2 regions of the Roseateles albus genome follow, and region 1 is predicted to be linked to the other one. Evidence: riboswitches for the same ligand, from Rfam matches in the RefSeq annotation. Region 1 holds a riboswitch; the other holds the start of a gene.
The links. A riboswitch is a leader RNA that binds a small molecule or an ion and turns the genes downstream of it on or off. The one in region 1 is predicted to bind cyclic di-GMP.

Region 1 (9,157 bases):
AGAGCTCAGGCCGCTGCGCAGCCAAAGCTATGGCAAGAATTTGCGCGTCACAAGGCATCAGCAGTACTACCAAGGCGTGCCAATCTGGAACGAAGCCGTGGTGGAGCATGTCGACAGCTCGGTCGCCGGCCTGCGCGCCGGCTCCACCTTCACCGGCAGCCTGATCCGCCAACTGGAGCAAGACCTGGCGCACACCCAACCCAGCCTGTCCAGCGCCGCTGTGCTGGCCCAGGCCAAGGGCTTGGTGGCAGGTGGTGTGCGCGGCGCAAGAACGTCCAATGATCAGGTCCAGCTCTATGTGCGCCTTAACGAAAACAATGTCGCTCAGCTGGTCTACCTGGTCTCATTCCTGAACGGCCAAGGCGATCATCCAAGCCGGCCTCACTTCATCATCGACGCCAACAGCGGCGCGGTGCTGCAGCAATGGGAAGGCCTGACCCACGCCAATGCGACAGGCCCCGGCGGCAATGCCAAGACCGGCAAATACGAGTACGGCACGACCTACGGACCCTTGGTTGTCACCAACGACTGCCAGATGAACAGCGGCAATGTGATCACCGTCGACCTCAAAGGCGGCACGACCGGCAGCACACCGTTCAAGTTCACCTGCTCGCGCAATGAGTACAAGCTGACCAATGGGGCCTACTCGCCCCTGAACGACGCGCATTACTTCGGCAATGTGGTCTTCAATATGTATCAAGGCTGGTTCAGCCTGCGCCCGATCAGCCAGACGCTCTACATGCGCGTGCATTACGGCAGCAACTACGAAAACGCTTTTTGGGACGGCACGGCCATGCACTTCGGTGACGGCGCCAGCACTTTCTATCCGCTGGTCTCGCTGGATGTGTCTGCGCATGAGGTCAGCCACGGCTTCACCGAGCAGAATTCGGGTCTGGTCTATTCGGGCATGTCCGGCGGCATGAACGAAGCCTTCTCGGACATGGCCGGCGAGGCCGCCGAGTACTTCATGAAGGGCACGAACGACTGGCTGGTCGGCGCCGAGATTTTCAAGGCCAGCGGCGCGCTGCGCTATATGAAAAATCCGCCGCAAGATGGCCGCTCGATCGGCAATGCCAAGGACTACACCAGCAGCATGGATGTTCACAACACCAGCGGTGTTTACAACAAGGCCTATTACCTGCTGGCCAGCAGCCCCGGCTGGAACACCCGCAAGGCGTTTGAAGTGATGGTGGATGCCAACCGCCTGTACTGGACGGCCAACAGCACCTTCAACCAAGGCGCATGCGGCGTCGAGAAAGCCGCCACCAACCGCGGCTACACCACGGCCGATGTGACCGCTGCCTTCGCCGCCGTAGGCGTCAGCTGCGGCACGACCGCGCCGGCGGCCACGGCGCTGACCAAGGGCGTGGCGATAACTGGCATCGCGCTCACCAAGGGCGCCAGCAAGCTGTACAAGCTCACCGTGCCCACCGCAGCAAGCAACCTGACGTTCAAGCTCAGCGGTGGCACCGGTGACGGCGACATCTATCTGAAGTTTGGCGCCGCCCCAAGCACGACCTCCTTCGAGCTGAAGTCAGACGGCAGCACGAATGCCGAAACCATCACCGTGGCCGCGCCCAAGGCCGGCGTCTACTACCTGCTGCTGAGCGCCTATGCCAACGTCAGCGGGGCCAGCTTGGTGGCCAATCACAACTGACCGAGCCCTTGACCCCCATGCAGCTGCGACCGATATCTGTCGCAGCCGCAAAAGAAGCGCCGGCTCAGCCCCGGCGCTTTTTTCTTGCCCCTGCCAGCCCTCTAGCTCAGGCCTGGACGGCCCGCCCACAAGCGAGGCGAAAGCCGCTCACCATCTCGGCCAGATGCTGGGCCTGCGACTGCAGGCTTTCGGCGGCAGCCGTGCTTTCCTCCACCAACGCTGCGTTTTGCTGCGTGCTGGCGTCGAGGTGCGTGATGGCGACGTTGACCTGGCTGATACCCGCGCGCTGTTCACTGGCTGCGGCGCTGATCTCCGACACCACCGCATTGACGCGGCCAATGCTGCTCATGATCTCGCCCATCGAGCGGCCGGCCGCCTGCACCTGCTTGAGCCCGGCGTCCACACAGACCACGCTGCCACCGATCAAGCCCTTGATTTCACGCGCCGACTCGGCGCAATGCTGGGCCAAGCTGCGCACCTCCTTGGCCACCACCGCAAAGCCGCGCCCCTGATCGCCGGCCCGCGCTGCCTCAACCGCGGCGTTCAGCGCCAGGATATTGGTCTGGAAGGCGATTGCGTCAATCGTGCCTATGACCTCAACTATCTTGCGGCTGGCCGTGCTGATGTCGTCCATGGTCATCAAGACCTGCTGCATTTCCTCGCCGCCCTGGTTGGCGGCCTGATTGGCGCTGAGCGCCAAGGCCGTGGCCGAGCGCGCGGCTTCGGCGGTCTGCGCCACCGCGCCGGTCAACTGCTCAACCGAGCTGGCAATTTGCTGCAAGCTGCTCGCACCACTCTCGGTGCGGCCAGACAAGTCCTGGCTGCCGGCCGCCACTTGCGAGCTGGCGGTGGAGATGCCGTCGGTGGCCATGCGCACCGAGCCAATGGTCTGGGCCAGTTGCTGGCGCATCAGCTCGACATGGCCGGCCAGCGCGCCCAAGTCATCATCACGCTGCGCCCGCACCGGCACTGACAAATCTCCGTTTGCAAAGCGGGCAACTGCCGTATTCAGCGCGGTCAGCGGCGCGCCGACCCAGCGCCGCAGCAGCCACCACAGGCCCATGGCCAAGCTCAGACTGGCCAGACCCAAGGTCAGCCACAGATTGCGCTGTGCCACCCAATGCTCGCGCAGCGCCTGGCGATCCGACACCTCGGCCACCACCCACAAACCGGTCGCCTCGCTGTGCTTGGCGACCACCCAGGCATCATCATTGGCCTTGTTGAGCAGGGCCGGTGCCTTGACGTGCATGTTTGCGATATCAGCTGCGGGCTTGCGGAACAGCTCGGTCAAAAAAGCTTCCGCCGCCGGGTCAAACTCGGCGACCGCTTTGCCCGTCTGAGTCGGGTGAGCGCGGAACATCGGTTTGCCCTTGGCGCCGGTCGGGTCAATCAAATAGACACCGCCGGTTTCGAACAAGCTAACGCCCTGGCTCAGCTGCTCCAACGAGCGCTGAAATTCCGACGTATCAAAGCCGACGAACAAGATGCCGATGACCGCCCCTTGGCTGTCTTTGATCGGCTGGTAATGGTTCATAAACGGCTTGCCAAACAGCACCGCCTTGCCCACATAGGGCTGGCCTTCCATCATCTTGGCAAAAGCCGGATGCGCCTTGCCCAAGGTGGTGCCGACCGCGCGCTCGCCGTTCTCTTTTTTCAACGAGGTCGTGATGCGCAAGAAATCATCGCCCTTGCGCATGAAGATGGTGGCGGCACCACCGGTGTTGCGGCTGAAGCGGTCGACGGCCTCGAAGTCTCCGGCCAATTTTTGCCCCTCGAACAGCAGGTCGGACGCGTCCGTCTGCAGACTGAAACTGCCCTTGAAGTCGCCCGCAAAGGTGTTGTAGAAGCGTTCGACCATCAGCCGCGCGCTGTTGTCAAAGGCGTCGGCCATGCGAGCCACAGCGCCGGCTTCGCTGGCAGCCAGCAGCGCGGCACGCTCACGCTCAGCACCGGTTGCCTTGTAGCTCAGGCCCAGGCTGGTCAAGCCGATCAAGACAGCGACACTCAAGCCGCCGGCGACAGCAACGCGCCGGGCCAGGCTGGCATATGACTTGGGATGGGTGCCAGCGGCTGATGAGTTGGACAAGTTGTTCATCTTCAATGCAATTCTTTGGGTTGGCATGCCGACTCACAGGAACCGGCACGGCCGCGCGGGCAGCCAGTGCCAAACGCGCAGGGGTCAATGGGCAAACAAAACCATTGGCACGCCCTGCAAGGGAGCAAGCGAGAAGAGAGTCGCAGAGGCTTCACGGCGGCGATGCGGGATCGCGCTGGGTGAACTGTCTGACAGGCAAGTCCGGCCAAACCGCACCATCAACGGGGGCTTGAACTGAGCTTGACTGGCAACCCCGCTATCTTGGCCCAGCCGAGTGTGATGCTCGCCTGAACGGTAGACCGGAAGCTTTGCGACCCCGTCTTTCAAGCGGGTGTGCCGATTTGGCGCTGCGAGCAGATCAACACTGGTTCGCAACTGGTATTGAAGTATCTTTGATTCCGATCAAATAGCCAAGGGTAAACCCTTTAATTTCAGACCAAACGTGACATTAGGCACAGGGCCTCGGGCGAAATATCCACAAGAGTGGCATTGCACTGGCCTGACGCCGCCGACCCAAAGTCCTCAGCGTCGCTGGCGGCGCGGGAGGCGCGGAGGGCAAGCCAGCAGCATGGCGCAAGCCGCATACCCGACTGGCGACTCGCTAAACTGCACGCATGCCCAATGCAACTCAGCCGACATCGCGGCGCCTCGGCCCGTGCGCAAGGGTTCAGCACTGTTTGGCGCTACTTTGCCTGAGCCTGCTTGCCCAGCCGCTGCCGGCGGCCGCCCAAGCGCAGCCGCAAACCCCAGCCGCCGCCGCTCAATTGGCGGCGCCCGCTGTTGGACCACCACTGCGCATCTTGCTCAATGATGTGGCGCCCTACACCCTGCATGGCGAGGTGAGCCGGCCCGGCATGCATCATGAAATCATGCTGGCCCTGGCACGCGAAGCGGCGCTGCCGGTGGCACTCGGCTCGGCCGTCTATGTGCGCCTGGCCATGGGCTTGAAGGATGGCAGTGCCGATCTGGTGGTCGGCGTTGAAGGACCCGAGCTGGAAGAACTGGCGCAACGGGTCACACCCTTTCACGTCTTCAAGTTCGTCGTGCTGACGAAGAAGGCGTCCGACATCCGTAGCGTCGCCCAGCTCAAGGGCAAGCTCTTGGGTGTGGCCCGCGGTGCCTTCTATGACGACGCCATCAACAAGGACGACGCCATCCGCAAGTTCGGCGTCGCCGATCCTTTTCAAGGCGTGCGCATGCTGGCTCTGGACCGGCTCGACGCGGTGATCTCGTCCGACTACCTGCTCAGTTATGCCTTGAAGCAAAGCGGCGTTGACCTGAACCAGTTCAACAGCCCATTCACCGTCAACGAGAAGAGTTACGTCTTGTACGCCCGCCGGGAGCTTGGCGCCGAGACGGTGAGGCGGCTGCAGCGCGCGATGGAGTCGCTGCAAAAGTCCGGCCAGATCGAGCGGATTTTGCGCAGCTATCAGTGAGGTCAACGCACGCCGCCCAGCATGGTTTGATCAGCGCGAATTCCGGGGCGCAATCGCCAGCTGTTCCGACGCGACTTTACTTGCCGAAGCGGGGGGTCTTGCTACAAGGCTGCAAAGTGCCCTGAGCAGCCGCACGACATCGGAATTTGGCAGGGATGAATCGCTGGGATTGAACTCCGCAGCCGCGCATAAAAAAACCGGCCACTTGAGCCGGTTCTTTCGGTAGGCCTATGCCAATCGATTACTGCTGCTTGCTGCTACGGCGGCGAGCAACTAAGCCCATGAGCCCAAGACCAGCAAGGAGCATCGCATAGGTTTGTGGCTCCGGCACCGCGGCGGTCACATCTCCGGGGCGCACAGCCAGCGCGTACAAACCACTGAACTTGACGTCGTAGCCCTGGAAGCCATTGTAGGTACCGAAGTACCACACGTAGAGCGAACCCGGCGCGTACTCCGTACCGGACCAGTAGTAGTTGGACTGCACGCCATCAAATTGCGCCGACAAGGAACTAAAATTCCCACCTGCAGCGTCCCAAATGGCCTTGAATTGGTTACCGCTACCGGCTGGCAGGTTGCCATCGCCTGTCGGCAAGAACCAACCCGTGAAGCTGGTCTGCTTAGCACCCGCCGTTTCAGCCAGGGCCTGGGCCGAACCTGCGGCAGCCGTGCCGGTGCCGATGTTCCAGTCGTTCAGGATCGTCAAGTCAAGCGTGGCGTTGTAGAACATTGCGCACTTGTTCGCGCCGGATACCGTGCAAGTGGAGCTGGCCGTGCCATTGGCCAGGCGACCTTCGAAAGCCGAAGTCGCTTGTGCCGCACCCATCAAGGTCATTGCGCCAAGCAGGGCGCCCGTCTTGAAGGTCTTCTTGAGTAGTTGATGCATCATTTTTTCCCTGGATAAATGGTGTATAAGGCCAAGTCAATCAGCTCACCCAAAAGGCTCACCAATTCACCGGCGGCCGGAGTGTAGCAATGACTGCGGCGGCAAGCCCCCCCACCTATTTGAGGGGTTAGGAATGCGATTTCCTCCCAAACATACCCGAGGCCCAGGGCCGACTTTCCGAATCTTTTTTTTGTGCGCTCACTTGCGTGTGCTTGTATGTTCTGCCTCTATCGGGCGCGATGGCGAATGCCCGCATTGGGCGCCGTGCTGGCGCCACCCACTGCGCATCCGAATGACAACAGCTGACCTGGAGCGTGGGGCCGCAGCATCGCCCGTAAGCCGACGTTGACCAAAACGGTCGGCGAACCGAACGTCAGCTTCGCGGCGCCTGTTCGAACTGTCGGCTTGGAGCAGGCCCCGACATTTCGAGGTCACTGCCCGCGTAGCAACTCGGTGACCATACCGGGCATTCGCCATCGCGCCCGATAGAGGCAGAACATACAAGCGCACGCAAGTGAGCGGAAAAAAAGGGAATCGGAGATTCGGCCCTGGACCTCGGGCATGTTTGGGAGAATTCACATACATAACTCATCAAATGAGTGGAGTGCTACACTCCCGGCGCTGAAGTATTCGTGAGCCCTTGGGGTGAGAGCGAATGCTCCGGCTTGCCCCGCTTATCCAAAAAACCGACGAAGGAGACGGATCATCATGAGCTGCAAACGGATCGACAATGGACTTGAGACGGTGGTTAAACTGGAGGGCACCCTGGACGACCTCACCGTCCCAGAGTTCAAGACTCTCGTGGATCAGCTCGTCGCGGAGCATCGCCGGGACATCATCCTCGATACGTCCTCTATGCGTCAGATCGAAAGCGAGGGCGTCGGTGTCATCGTCTCGCTGGTCAAGCAGGTGAGGGCGGACGGCGGTCAGGTGCGCGTCATCGGGCTCCGCGACGGGCCGCGCGCGATCTTCCGGCTCCTGCGGCTCGACCGTATGTTCCCGGTTTGAGCGACAACAACCTTGTTATGGCGGCAAGGCTGCGGTCAAGTCTTGCATTACGACATTGAACTGGCATCGTCATGACGTTCAAGGCTGTGCGCAAAGACAGCGGCGCATGCATCTGTCGAGTCACATATCGGGATCTCAAGTATGCTGGGAGGATCGCACCCTTTGGTGAAATTGCCAGCCTTGTACGACCCCGGAAGTGGGAATCAGGAGAGACCTTACAGCCTGTGCGGGCGTCCATGCAATTGGGTTACCAGCTAGCAATCCCCAGCGGCAGCTCTGGGCACATTGCTGCCCGCTTAGACCGTTCGATTCAGCTCGCCATCAGCGATGTCCGACGGCCTGGTCACATCGGCACGGGCGGCCCGTTAGGATAGCTGCGCCGGGCTGATTCGGGCCGCTACAGGTGGCTGGGTCGATGCAGAGGCGCACTGAGATTGATCAATCCTCGCTGGGAATCCAATTGACAAACAAGAACGACATCACCATCTGGGGCCGACGCTGCTCCTTCAATGTTCAAAAAGTGCTTTGGACCTTGGACGAACTGGGCCTGAGCTACCGGCACATTGATGCCGGTGGGGCGTTTGGCGGTCTGGACGAACCGGCGTTTCGCGCCATGAATCCGCATGGCTTGGTGCCAGTGCTCAAAGACGGCGAGCACATTGTTTGGGAGTCCAACACCATCCTGCGCTATTTGGCCGCCCGTTATGGCGTCGGCACTTTATGGGACGAAAACCCTGCCCGTCGCTCCTTGGCAGACCGCTGGATCGACTGGTCGGCCAGTGGCTTGCAGCCGAGCTTTTTGCGCCTGTTCTGGGGCTACTACCGCACCCCTGCCGAACAACGCGTGGAGGCCTTGCTCGACACCCATCGCAAGGAGTGCAGCAAGCATTTCAGGGCGCTGGACGCCCAGCTCGAGCAACAGCCCTACCTGGCCGGCGAAAGCTTCACGCTGGCCGATATTGCCGCCGGCACCTGCCTGCATCGCTATTTCAATATGGGGTTGGAAGTCGAGCGGCCGGCCCATGTGCTGGCGTGGTGGGCGCGCCTGCAACAGCGCGAGGCGTTCAGAAAGAACGTCGCCCTGCCCTTTGATGCGCTGTTCAGCCGTCTGGCCTATTGAAGTTGGTGTGGAAGTTTTTCAGGGTTTGCCGGCCGCCGCCAACCACTCCACCGTCAAACGACCCAACTCCGGGTTGTAGCGTTCTTGCAGCGCTGGCAGCACCTTGCCCGGCTCGGCCAAGGCTGCCGCCTCTTGGTAAGAGCCAACCCTGATGAACGCATGCTCGGTGCCAGGAACCAGGAGGTAACTGCCCTGCCCCGGATGACTCTCGTTGACCACGGCGGCGATGCTTTTGGCGTCGCGGTCATGAAGGGCTTGCAGATCGAACTCGCCATACATCGCCAAGACCTTGCCGCTGACCTGGCTCCAGGCCGCCGCCATTGACCGCTGATTCATCTGCTGCCAGAACTTGTAGTTACGGCCATACATATGGTCGCCATCGCTGATGTCCTTGCCACCTGCTTCAAGCAGTTGTCGCCAGCCCGGGTTCTGCGCCTTCAACTGTTGCGGGCTCTGCCCCTGCTCCAACCAACCGTAGTAAACCGGCAGCATTGCCCGCAGCTTGGCCTCGGCTTCGACATGGCTGCTGCCTGTATAGGTTGACTGAATGCGGGCATGGTCGATGAAGTACTCCAACCAAGAGCGCATCACCACGCCGTAGACCATGATGCCCTTGGGCTGATGCACTTGCGCCAACAGCGGCGCCGTCACGCTGCCCATCGAATGGCCGAAGAAGAATATCTGCGCGGGGTCGACAAAGTCTTGCTTCAATAGCTGGCGATAGACCTGCTGATGCAGCGCCAACTCCTCCTCGTAGTCGATGTCGCGGCAGTCCTTGCTGGCGCGGCTGTCGCCGATATTCGGGCGCTCGACGCGAAACACCGCATAGCCAGCCCGCGTCCAGTCATCGATCAAGCGCTTGCCGGCATGCGTCGAATTGGGCGGGTACTCCTGCGAGTCGCAGCTATAGCCCTGCAGCCAAAAGATGGTCGGCAGCTTGCCCGACTTGTTGGCGCCG
Region 2 (9,157 bases), on a different contig from region 1:
TGCATCTGTCGGATGCGCTGCAAACCTTGGCCACGCTGTATAGCCAGCATGACTTGCCGGCGCCGCCGGACATGCAAGCGGCCAGCCCCAGCCTGCACTATTTACTGCTGTCTTTGGCGGCTTTTTCGCCCGAGCAACAGTCCAGCGTGCCGCCCAGCGTGTTTGACGCGATCGCGGCCGAATACGCCAAGCTCGGCGACCACGCCCAGGCCTATGCCTATGCTCAAAAAGCGCGCGCCGCCAGCGAAGCCGTGCACAAACAAGACGTCAGCAAACGCCTGATCTTGCTGGAAACAAAGTTCCACACCGAGCGCGGTGAGTTGCTCAGTCAGACCAGCGCCACGCTGGAGCGGCTGAGCCAGATCGGCCAAGAAATCACCGGCCACCTGCAAGAGCAGGCGGTCTACGACACGCTGGACCACAATGTGCACGGGCTCTTGCGGGCCAATCATTTCAGCGTCTATTTGCTCGACGCGGCGGGCGAAAACCTGCTCTTGGCCTATGGTGCGGAGGATGGGAGGCGGCTGGCGAGCTTCAGCGCGCCGATGTCTCACCCGACGGCCAATATCGTTCGCTGCGCTGCGCAGCGCCGAGAGGTCTTTATCGAAGTCGATCCCTCAAGCGGCAAGAACAATCCGATTCCGGGCACGCTGCAGACGCTCAGCGCGATGTTCATGCCCTTGATTTCGGGTGAGCAGTTGCTCGGCGTGATGTCTATCCAATCGACGCAAGCCCATGCCTACGCCGACCGCGAGCGCTTGATTTTTCGCAGCCTGGCGGCCTATGGCGCGATCGCGATCGATAACGCGCAAAACTATCGGCGCCTGGAGGCCACGCTGGTCAGCCTGCATCAGGCGCAGGCCGAGGTGCTGGACAAAAACCAGGAGCTGGAACGCGCTTACCAGTCGCTCAAGGACATCAGCCTCACCGACCCGCTGACCGGCCTGCGCAACCGGCGCTTCCTGGAACAAAACCTGGCAGGCGAAATCAGCCAATGCCTGCGCCACTACGAAGACTGGCGGCGCCACCCCGAACAGCCCGCGCCGCAGGATGCCGACCTGATCTTTTTGCTGGTCGACATCGACCACTTCAAGCGCGTCAATGACGACTGGGGCCATCCGGCAGGCGACGCGGTGCTGGTGCAGATGCGCGCACGCCTGCAACAGGCCTGCCGCGACTCGGACTACCTGGTGCGCTGGGGCGGCGAGGAGTTTTTGGTGGTGGCAAGGGCGACCAACGCCAGTGCAGCCCCGGACTTCGCCGAACGCATACGCGCGGCGGTGGCGCAGCAGCCCTTCGACATTGAGGCCGCCGCGCGCTTGGCACTGACATGCTCGGTCGGCTTTGCGACCCTGCCCTTTGTCCCCTCGCAGCCCGAACGACTGGATTGGCAGCAAGTGGTCGGCCTGGCGGATCAGGCGCTTTATATGGCCAAGCGCAGCGGCCGCAACACCTGGGTGGGTTTAAGCGCCACGGCGCAAACCCCGACCCTGGGCGATATCAGCGAACTTTTGCTGTCGCCGCAGGCCAGTGCTAATGCCGGATGGCTGCGGATCGAATCGATGCGGCCCATGGCCTGAGCCGCCACGAAAACAGCCGCCAGGATTGGCGGCTTGTTTTTTGGCCTGTGGACCGGCCAATGATGGGGCTCGCTTTACTTGAGCTTCAAGGGCGCCGTACCGCTGATGCTGTACTGGCCGATCGAGCCGTAATTGCTGTAACCCGTGGTCTTGGGGTCGCCCTTGCCGGCACCTTTGACAAAGAGGTAGTAGGTGCCCGCCGTGGCCAGCTTGGCGGAGATGTTGGCGTCCAACTTGTCCAGGGTGTTCGCCGTGGCCACGGTCTTGCCGCTGGCGTCCCTCAACTCCAATGCCACGTCCAGGTTGCCGCTCCAGTTGGAGGGTGCTACGGTCAAGCTAATGGCACCGGCACCGGCGACAAAGCTGAACACGTCCACATCCGTGGGCGTTTCGATCACGCCGGTGCGGCTGAGGTTGGCCAGGCCGTTGGCTTGGCTCAGCAGCATGGCGCTGGCCGTGGCCGTGGTGTTGCCGTGATCATCGACGCGCGCCGGCAGGCCTTGTTTCTTCATCACCGCATAGGCGTCTTCGGTATTGGTCGCGCCGGCATACTCGCCCTTGGCCCATTGCGTGAGGTTTTTGTAATAGCTCACGCCCATGATCGGCGCCCAGCCAGTGTCACCGCTGCCAGTGCCGCCGTAATAGGTTTGGGCGCTGGTGCTTTGGTGATGCAGGCCCAGGGTGTGGCCCAACTCATGCGACAGGCATTCGGCGATCGGCTTTTCGGCATTGGCCAGATTGTTCTGGAAGCAAAACGCCGGTGCCGGGCTGGCCCTGAAGGCCGCGAAAGAATTCAGATAGGCATAGCCACCCGAAGCGCTGGTTTCACTGGTGATGAGAATGGTCACGCCGGTCTTGCCCACAACGCTGCTGGGCGCTTCGGTGGTGATGTCGACATCGAAGCTTGCGTAGTCTTCCGCGACCCGCAACCAGATCTTCTGGATCATCGCCTGCTCGACCGCGCTGAAGCTGCGCGGCAGCTTGTCCAGATCGAAGGCGGGCTTGGCGCCCTCGCCCTTGAAGTTCAGATAGATGATGCGCGAAGCGCTGCTGCGCGAATGCAGCGCGAAGGTCTGGTCAAGCGGGAACGGCGCGCCGCCTGTCGAAGGCACGCCGATGGTGGCCTTGTCTCCCGCCTCGGTGACGCCCATATTCGCGTCGCTGACATGATGGGTGTGAGCGTCCTTGAGGCTGGCATCGGCCTTGCCCGCGCCGGCGTCAATGAACAAGAGGCGGCCCCTGGTGTCAACGAACACGGTGTTGTCGCTGCGCAGCAGCGTGGTCAATTCTTCGGGGCTCTTGCCGTACCAGGCTGCAACGGCTGGCAAATCGCCACCGAGCCCATCAATCGCCTGCTGCCCATTGCTCAGCGCCGCCAGCTTGATGCGTCCAAAGGGCGCGTTCTCGGTCGAGCCTTCGCTGTTGGCGGGGATGAAATCGGCCGGCAGCTCGAAACCCTTGATCGCCTGCGGCGCCGGCGCGGCCAGCGCAGCGGTTTGAACGGCTGGGGCCGGCACTGCAGGAGCGGCGTCTGCCTTGGCACTTGCGAGTGGCAGCGCGATGGCGGGGCTCGATGGCGCTGCGGCCTGAGCCAGCTGTACGGCCTCTCTTTGCGGCTCAGCCACCACGCTCAAGGTGACACCACCGACCAAGGCGATCACCGCGGTGCCGGTCAAGGTACGCGCCCACAGAGGCGCTTTGCGCAGCTGCACCTGCAGAGATTTGAAGGCGTTTGGCTGGCGAGTAGGCTGCTGGGACATGAGGTGAGCACTCCGGCTTTGAGGGTAGAACTCAAGGCGCAGCTTGGAGCGGCGAGGTCAGTCAAAGCGAGGAGATCAGCAGTATTGCTGCCAGCACGGTGGAGTGGTGCTCAAGCCCCTCGCTGGGAGTGCAGGCTTGGTGCCCGCTTTGGCTTGGCAACCCCGCTGTCTTGGCTGATGAATAGCTGTAGACCGGAAGCTTTGCGACCCCGGCTTTCGCTCGGGTGTGCCCTGAATGCCTTCAGTTTAGGGGGCGCATTGACACCTGGATAGCGCTATTTGCGGGCAAGCTCGACAGCGGCGGGGCTGATGTGATGAATTGCTCAAAAGCCCTGGCCCTCGCGCCACGCCGGCAGGCGTTTTTGCTGGCCTATAGTGCTGCCTATTGCCCAAGACCTTGTACCAACCACCGAGAGGAGCCTCCTATGGCCAAGAAATCTGCCGCCAAGTCTGATGCCATCAATATCGGCATCAGTGCCAAGGACCGGGAAGCCATTGCCCTGGGCCTGTCCAAGCTGCTGGCCGACACCTACACCCTCTACCTGACCACGCACAACTTCCATTGGAACGTGACCGGGCCTATGTTCAACACCCTGCATCAGATGTTCATGCTGCAGTACACCGAGTTGTGGAACGCGGTCGACCCGATCGCCGAGCGCATCCGCTCCCTCGGCCATGTGGCGCCCGGCTCTTACGCGCAGTTCGCCGCCTTGAGCTCGCTGCCCGACGCACCGACCAAGCCACCGAAGGCGCTGGAGATGGTGCGCATCTTGGTAGAGGGCCATGAAGGCGTGGCGCGCACCGCTCGCGCCTTGTTCGCCGTTGTTGGCGAAGCTTCGGACGAGCCGACCGCCGACCTGCTGACGCAGCGACTCACCATTCACGAACAAACAGCCTGGATGCTCAGGAGTCTGTTGGAAGACTGAGCATCCAAGCACTGCCTGCGCAGCAGGTGGTGCAGACGCGCAGCGCCAGTCGTGTGTCGGCGCAGCCAACAAACAGCCTGGATGCTCAGGAGTCTGCTGGAGGACTGAATAGCAGCTAGCCCGGATGTTTCACGAGGGACGCGGGAATTGCGGGAGTCCAGGCCGCAGCCAATGGCGCTGAGACGGCCGCAGCCGATGCCCCGTGGCATCGGCGAGGAGTTGAAGCGTCAGGGGCAAGGTCTGGGCCGCGCAAGCCCGCGTAGGCCCTGTAGCCAAAATGGACAGAACGTCGAAGCGAGAGAACGTCGTGCTCATCGGTGCTGTGGATCAGCCGGGGCCGACCTTGTGAAACATCCGGGCTAGCCCTGCTGCGCCAGCAAGACCTCATGCAGGCGCAGCAAGACCGGCCGCGCTGTGGTCATCAGCGCACAGCTGGCCTCGCAGACCTGCGCCGGCTCGGCGGCATCGGCGGGCGGCTGCTGGCGCCAGGCGCCCAGGCGCGCTTCGGCCTCGCCCGCCTCACCCGCCATACCGGTCGCACCGAGCGTGGCCGCCGTGCCCTTGAGCGTATGCAACAGCCGCGTGGCCGATTCAAAGTCACCCTGCTCGACTTGGCTGCGCAGCTGCTCCGGCAAGGCGGCCAAATCACGCACAAAACTGCCGAGCAAGCGGATATAGCTGGCCCGCTTGCCACCAAGCCGGCGCAGCGCCAGCTCCAGGTCCACGCCGGCCTCCGAGGCCGCTGACTGCGCCGGGTCGATCTCGGCAGCTGCGGCCTCCACGAGCACAGCAGGGCTCGCTGGCATGGCCTCGGCCAGCCCCTGCTCCAAGCCGCCCAGTCTGCGCAGCACGCGCACCAGTTCATCCAAGTTGAAGGGCTTGCCAATATGGTCGTTCATGCCGGCGGCCAAACAGGCCTCGCGGTCGGAGCTCATCGCATTGGCGGTCATCGCAACAATGGGCAAACGGCTTAAACCCAACTCCTGGCGAATGAAGCGCGCGGCGCTGAGGCCATCCATCACCGGCATTTGCAGGTCCATCAAGACCACATCGAAGGCCTCCGGCGTCGCCACCAGCAGCTCGACCGCCTCGCGGCCGTGGTTGGCAATCTCCACCACAGCGCCTTCGTCCGTGAGCAGCTCGGACGCAACCTGCTGATTATTGGGGTTATCTTCCACCAACAGCAGGCGCAGCTTGGCGAGCCGCTGCTCGCCCGGCGCGGTGCCGGCACGGCGCTTGGGCTGAGCCTGGCTGCGCGCCTCGCGGGCGGCCAGCGCAGCGTCAAACAGCATGGACGCAGTCAGCGGCTTGAGCACAAAGCCGTCCACGCTGTCTTGCTCGGTTTGGACTTGCTGCGCATAGAGGTCACGGCCCTGCGCCGTCACCATCAGCAGCACAAGCGCATCGCCCTTGAGCCCGAGATGGGCGATGCGCTGACAGGTCTGCCAGCCGTCCAGCCCCGGCATCTGCCCATCCACAAAAACCAGCTGATAGGGCATGCCCGCCCGCGCTGCGGCCTGCATCAAGCTCAGGGCTTGGTCGCCGCTGGCCGCCTGCTCGACCTGCCAGCCCAAGGCTTGGCCCATGCTGGCCAGCAGCACGCGCGCATGCGTGTTGTCTTCAACAATCAGGGTGCGCCACGCCGCCCCCTGCGCCGAGGCGTCGCCCTGCTGCTGATCAGGCGCCAGCGGCAGGCTGATGGTGAAAGCGAACCGGCTGCCGCGCCCGAGTTCGCTCTCCAGCGTCAGCTCGCCCCCCATCAGCGCGACAAAGCGCTGGCTGATCGCCACACCCAGGCCCGTGCCGCCAAAGCGCCGCGTGGTGGATGACTCGGCCTGCGTAAAGCCGCTGAAAATACGCGTCTGGTTCTCGGCCGCAATGCCGATGCCGCTGTCGCGGACGCTGAATTGCAACGTTACTTCCGCCCCGCTGCGCTGCAGCAGCTGCACTCGCAACAGCACCTCGCCGCTGGGCGTGAACTTGATCGCATTGCCGCCCAGATTGATCAAGACCTGCTGCAAGCGCATCGCGTCACCGATCAGGCGCTGCGGCAGGGCGGGGTCAATATCGAACAAAACTTCGACCGGCTTGGCGCCCACATTGGCCGCCAAGATCACCGCCAAGTCGCGCAGCAGCTGGTCGAGGCCGAAGGGCTGCGGGTCCAGCTCCATCTTGCCGGCCTCGATCTTGGAGAAGTCCAGAATCTCATTCAGCAGCCCCAAGAGCTGGCGCGCCGCGCCGTCACTCTTGGCCGCATAGTCGGCCTGGCGCGGCGTCATTTCGGTCTTGCGCAAGAGCGTCAACATGCCCAGGATGGCATTCATCGGCGTGCGGATTTCATGGCTCATATTGGCCAGGAACTGGCTCTTGGCGGTCGAGGCTGCCTCCGCCGCAGCTCTTGCATCTTGCAGCGCCAGCAAGGCCTGCTTGCGCTCGGTGACGTCTTCGAAAATAAAGAAGCGGCCGAAGTAGCGGCCGTCGTCGCCGCGAATCTGGGTCGAGAAGCGGCGTATCGTGCGGCCGTCCTTGAAGGCGATTTCGTCCTCGAACTGCGCTTGATTGCCCTCATCCTGCAAGCTCAGATACTTGCTGGTGAATCCCGCTTCATCCACCACCAAGGCGCGCCGGGTTGGCATGGTGTCGATGTTTTTGAGCTCGCCGCGGCGTATCGGCTCGGCCAGATGCGCCATGCCCCAAAGCTCGCAAAAGCGCTGGTTGAAGTACAGGATTTTGTCGCTGCGGTTGTCCACCACAAAAAAGGCCAGCGGCGAGCTGTTCGACATCATCTCCAGCAGCGACTCATTCCAGCGCAGCGCCTCCTCGGCCTTCTTATTGGCCGTGATGTCGGTGCGGATGGCGATGTATTTTTCGATCTGCTCGTCCGCCCCCAGCACCGGCGCGATGAAGGTGTCGACCCAGTAGAGCGAGCCGTCTTTGGCGCGATTGCAGACCTCGCCGCGCCAGGCAAAACCGACGCTGATGGTCTGCCAGATCTCGGACCAAGTCTGCGCCGGCTGCAGGCCCGAGTTCACGATTTGGTGAGTTTGGCCGAGCAACTCTTGCTGTGTGTAGCCGCTGATCTGACAAAAGGCCTCGTTGGCCATGGTGATGCGGCCGGCTCTGTCGGCCACCGAGACAATAGCGGCCAGATTCAGCGTGCTCAACAAGGCCTGGTTGTCGCGCTGCGCTGCCTCGAGTTCGACCGTCTTGGCCGCCGCCTTGGCCTCGGCCAGCTCGCGCCCATGGCCGAGTTGACGCAGCATCGCGGCCAATAAGCCGGTCGCCAAGGCACCCGCAGCAAACAAAAGCCAGGGCGTGCTGCGGTCCAGGCCCGCATCAAACTGCGGCGTGCTGTTCATGCGCAGCGTCATCTCGCGGTTGACAAGCTTGAGGCTGCGTTGATGGCTGAAGCGCCGCCCGACGGAATCGACCTGACCCGGCCCCAAGGCCGCGACATGTCCGTCGCCATCAAAGATCGGCGCGCCCAGGGGCGTGCCTGGGCGAGCGTCGTAAAGCTCAAAATCGATGCGGCCCGACTTCACATCCGGCATATCGCCCAAGAGTTCGTTCAGCACGATGGGTGCGGACAGCAGGCCCAACAAGGCAGCGGTGCGCTGCTCGGCATTGTCGAGCGGCACGCCGCGCCGGTAGACCGGCACAAACAAAAGCACGCCGGCGGTCTGCTTTTGATCCTGCACCAAGACGATGGCGCCGGTGATGGTAGGCAGGCCGGTGCCTGCGGCCAACTCGGCGCCGGCGCGGCGCAAGGCTTCGGAGCCGATATCCAGACCCAAGGCCCCGCTATTGTTGGCCGCCGGCTCGATCCGCTTGATCACGAACAGGTCGGGGTGGTGCTTGTCCGCCATCTGGCGAATCGCGAAGTCGGCGACGCCATCGGCCCGCTCGGCAGCCACAAAGCGCTCCAGCTCGGAGCGAAACACATGCTCGACATAGCCAAAGCCGCGCACGCCGGGAAATTCGGTCGCCAGGTCGCGCGAGGACACATGGGCGCGAAACTCGGCCCGTGTGAGTTGCTGACGCAGGGCTTGGCTGGACGCATAGGCAGCGCGCAAGCCCTTCAAACCGTAGACAGGTTGAGCAAAGCGACGCTCAAGCTCGCTGACCGTACGCTCCACATTGCGCAAGAACTCGGCCTCGGCATCGGCCCGAATCGCTCGCTGCTGCCACAAGCCGCCCGCCGCCGACAAGCCCAGGCCGAGCAGCAAAACGAGCCACGTCTGCCCTTTGCCACCGGAACGCGCCAAAAATCGCTGCCACAACGCCATGCGGGTTTCCGTTCTCGGCGATGCCGGTCGGTCAAAAGGTCATGCCTGCCAGATGCTAGCCCAAGTCGAGCGCGGCGAGCGGCTTGAAACACTTGGTTTTCGCCCAGCAAATGCCTCGGACCCCACTGAATCAGATGAGTATCTTCTCCATAAATACCCCCGTTTCGTCGGCCTCATGAGCACCATACGGGCCGCAGCGCTGGTAGCCCAAGGCGGCGTACAAGGCCAAGGCCTCGGGCTGGCGGATGCCGGTCTGTAAGCGCGCGAGACCGATGCCGCGTTCGACCAAGTCCCGCTCCAGGTGCTGCATCAGCAGCTTGGACAGGCCTAGTCCGCGCAGCTCCGGGCGCACAAAAATTCGCTTGATTTCACCGTAAGCTTGGCCGCCCTCACCGGCCGCCATGCGCTTGACCGCGCCGCAGCCAGCCAGCTCGGTGCCGACCCACGCGCCAAGAAACAGCACGTTCGATGGCTTGAGGCCGGCCGCGCTTTCGAGGTGATTGCTATCCAGCGCCGGATATAGCTCGGCCATCAGCCGATCGGAGGCGTCCAGCAAGGCCTGAGCGGCGGCGCTGTCCGGGTCCAGCGCCTTGATCTCGGTCCGC

Region 2: linked by a shared signal. The riboswitch ahead of PRZ03_RS11670 (pre-peptidase C-terminal domain-containing protein) and the one ahead of PRZ03_RS05980 (methyl-accepting chemotaxis protein) in region 1 are both predicted to bind cyclic di-GMP.

What each region holds. Positions count from the first base shown of each region.
Region 1 is NZ_JAQQXT010000003.1:142,662-151,818, reverse strand. Features, by position in the region: gene PRZ03_RS05985 (M4 family metallopeptidase) at 1-1,657, shown strand, start outside; gene PRZ03_RS05980 (methyl-accepting chemotaxis protein) at 1,764-3,743, opposite strand; cyclic di-GMP riboswitch class I at 3,996-4,100, opposite strand; gene PRZ03_RS05975 (substrate-binding periplasmic protein) at 4,430-5,188, shown strand; gene PRZ03_RS05970 (PEP-CTERM sorting domain-containing protein) at 5,430-6,074, opposite strand; gene PRZ03_RS05965 (STAS domain-containing protein) at 6,780-7,079, shown strand; gene PRZ03_RS05960 (glutathione S-transferase family protein) at 7,540-8,199, shown strand; gene PRZ03_RS05955 (PDZ domain-containing protein) at 8,218-9,157, opposite strand, start outside.
Region 2 is NZ_JAQQXT010000006.1:190,711-199,867, reverse strand. Features, by position in the region: gene PRZ03_RS11675 (sensor domain-containing diguanylate cyclase) at 1-1,580, shown strand, start outside; gene PRZ03_RS11670 (pre-peptidase C-terminal domain-containing protein) at 1,655-3,340, opposite strand; cyclic di-GMP riboswitch class I at 3,493-3,581, opposite strand; gene PRZ03_RS11665 (Dps family protein) at 3,766-4,266, shown strand; gene PRZ03_RS11660 (CHASE domain-containing protein) at 4,626-8,552, opposite strand; gene PRZ03_RS11655 (GNAT family N-acetyltransferase) at 8,683-9,157, opposite strand, start outside.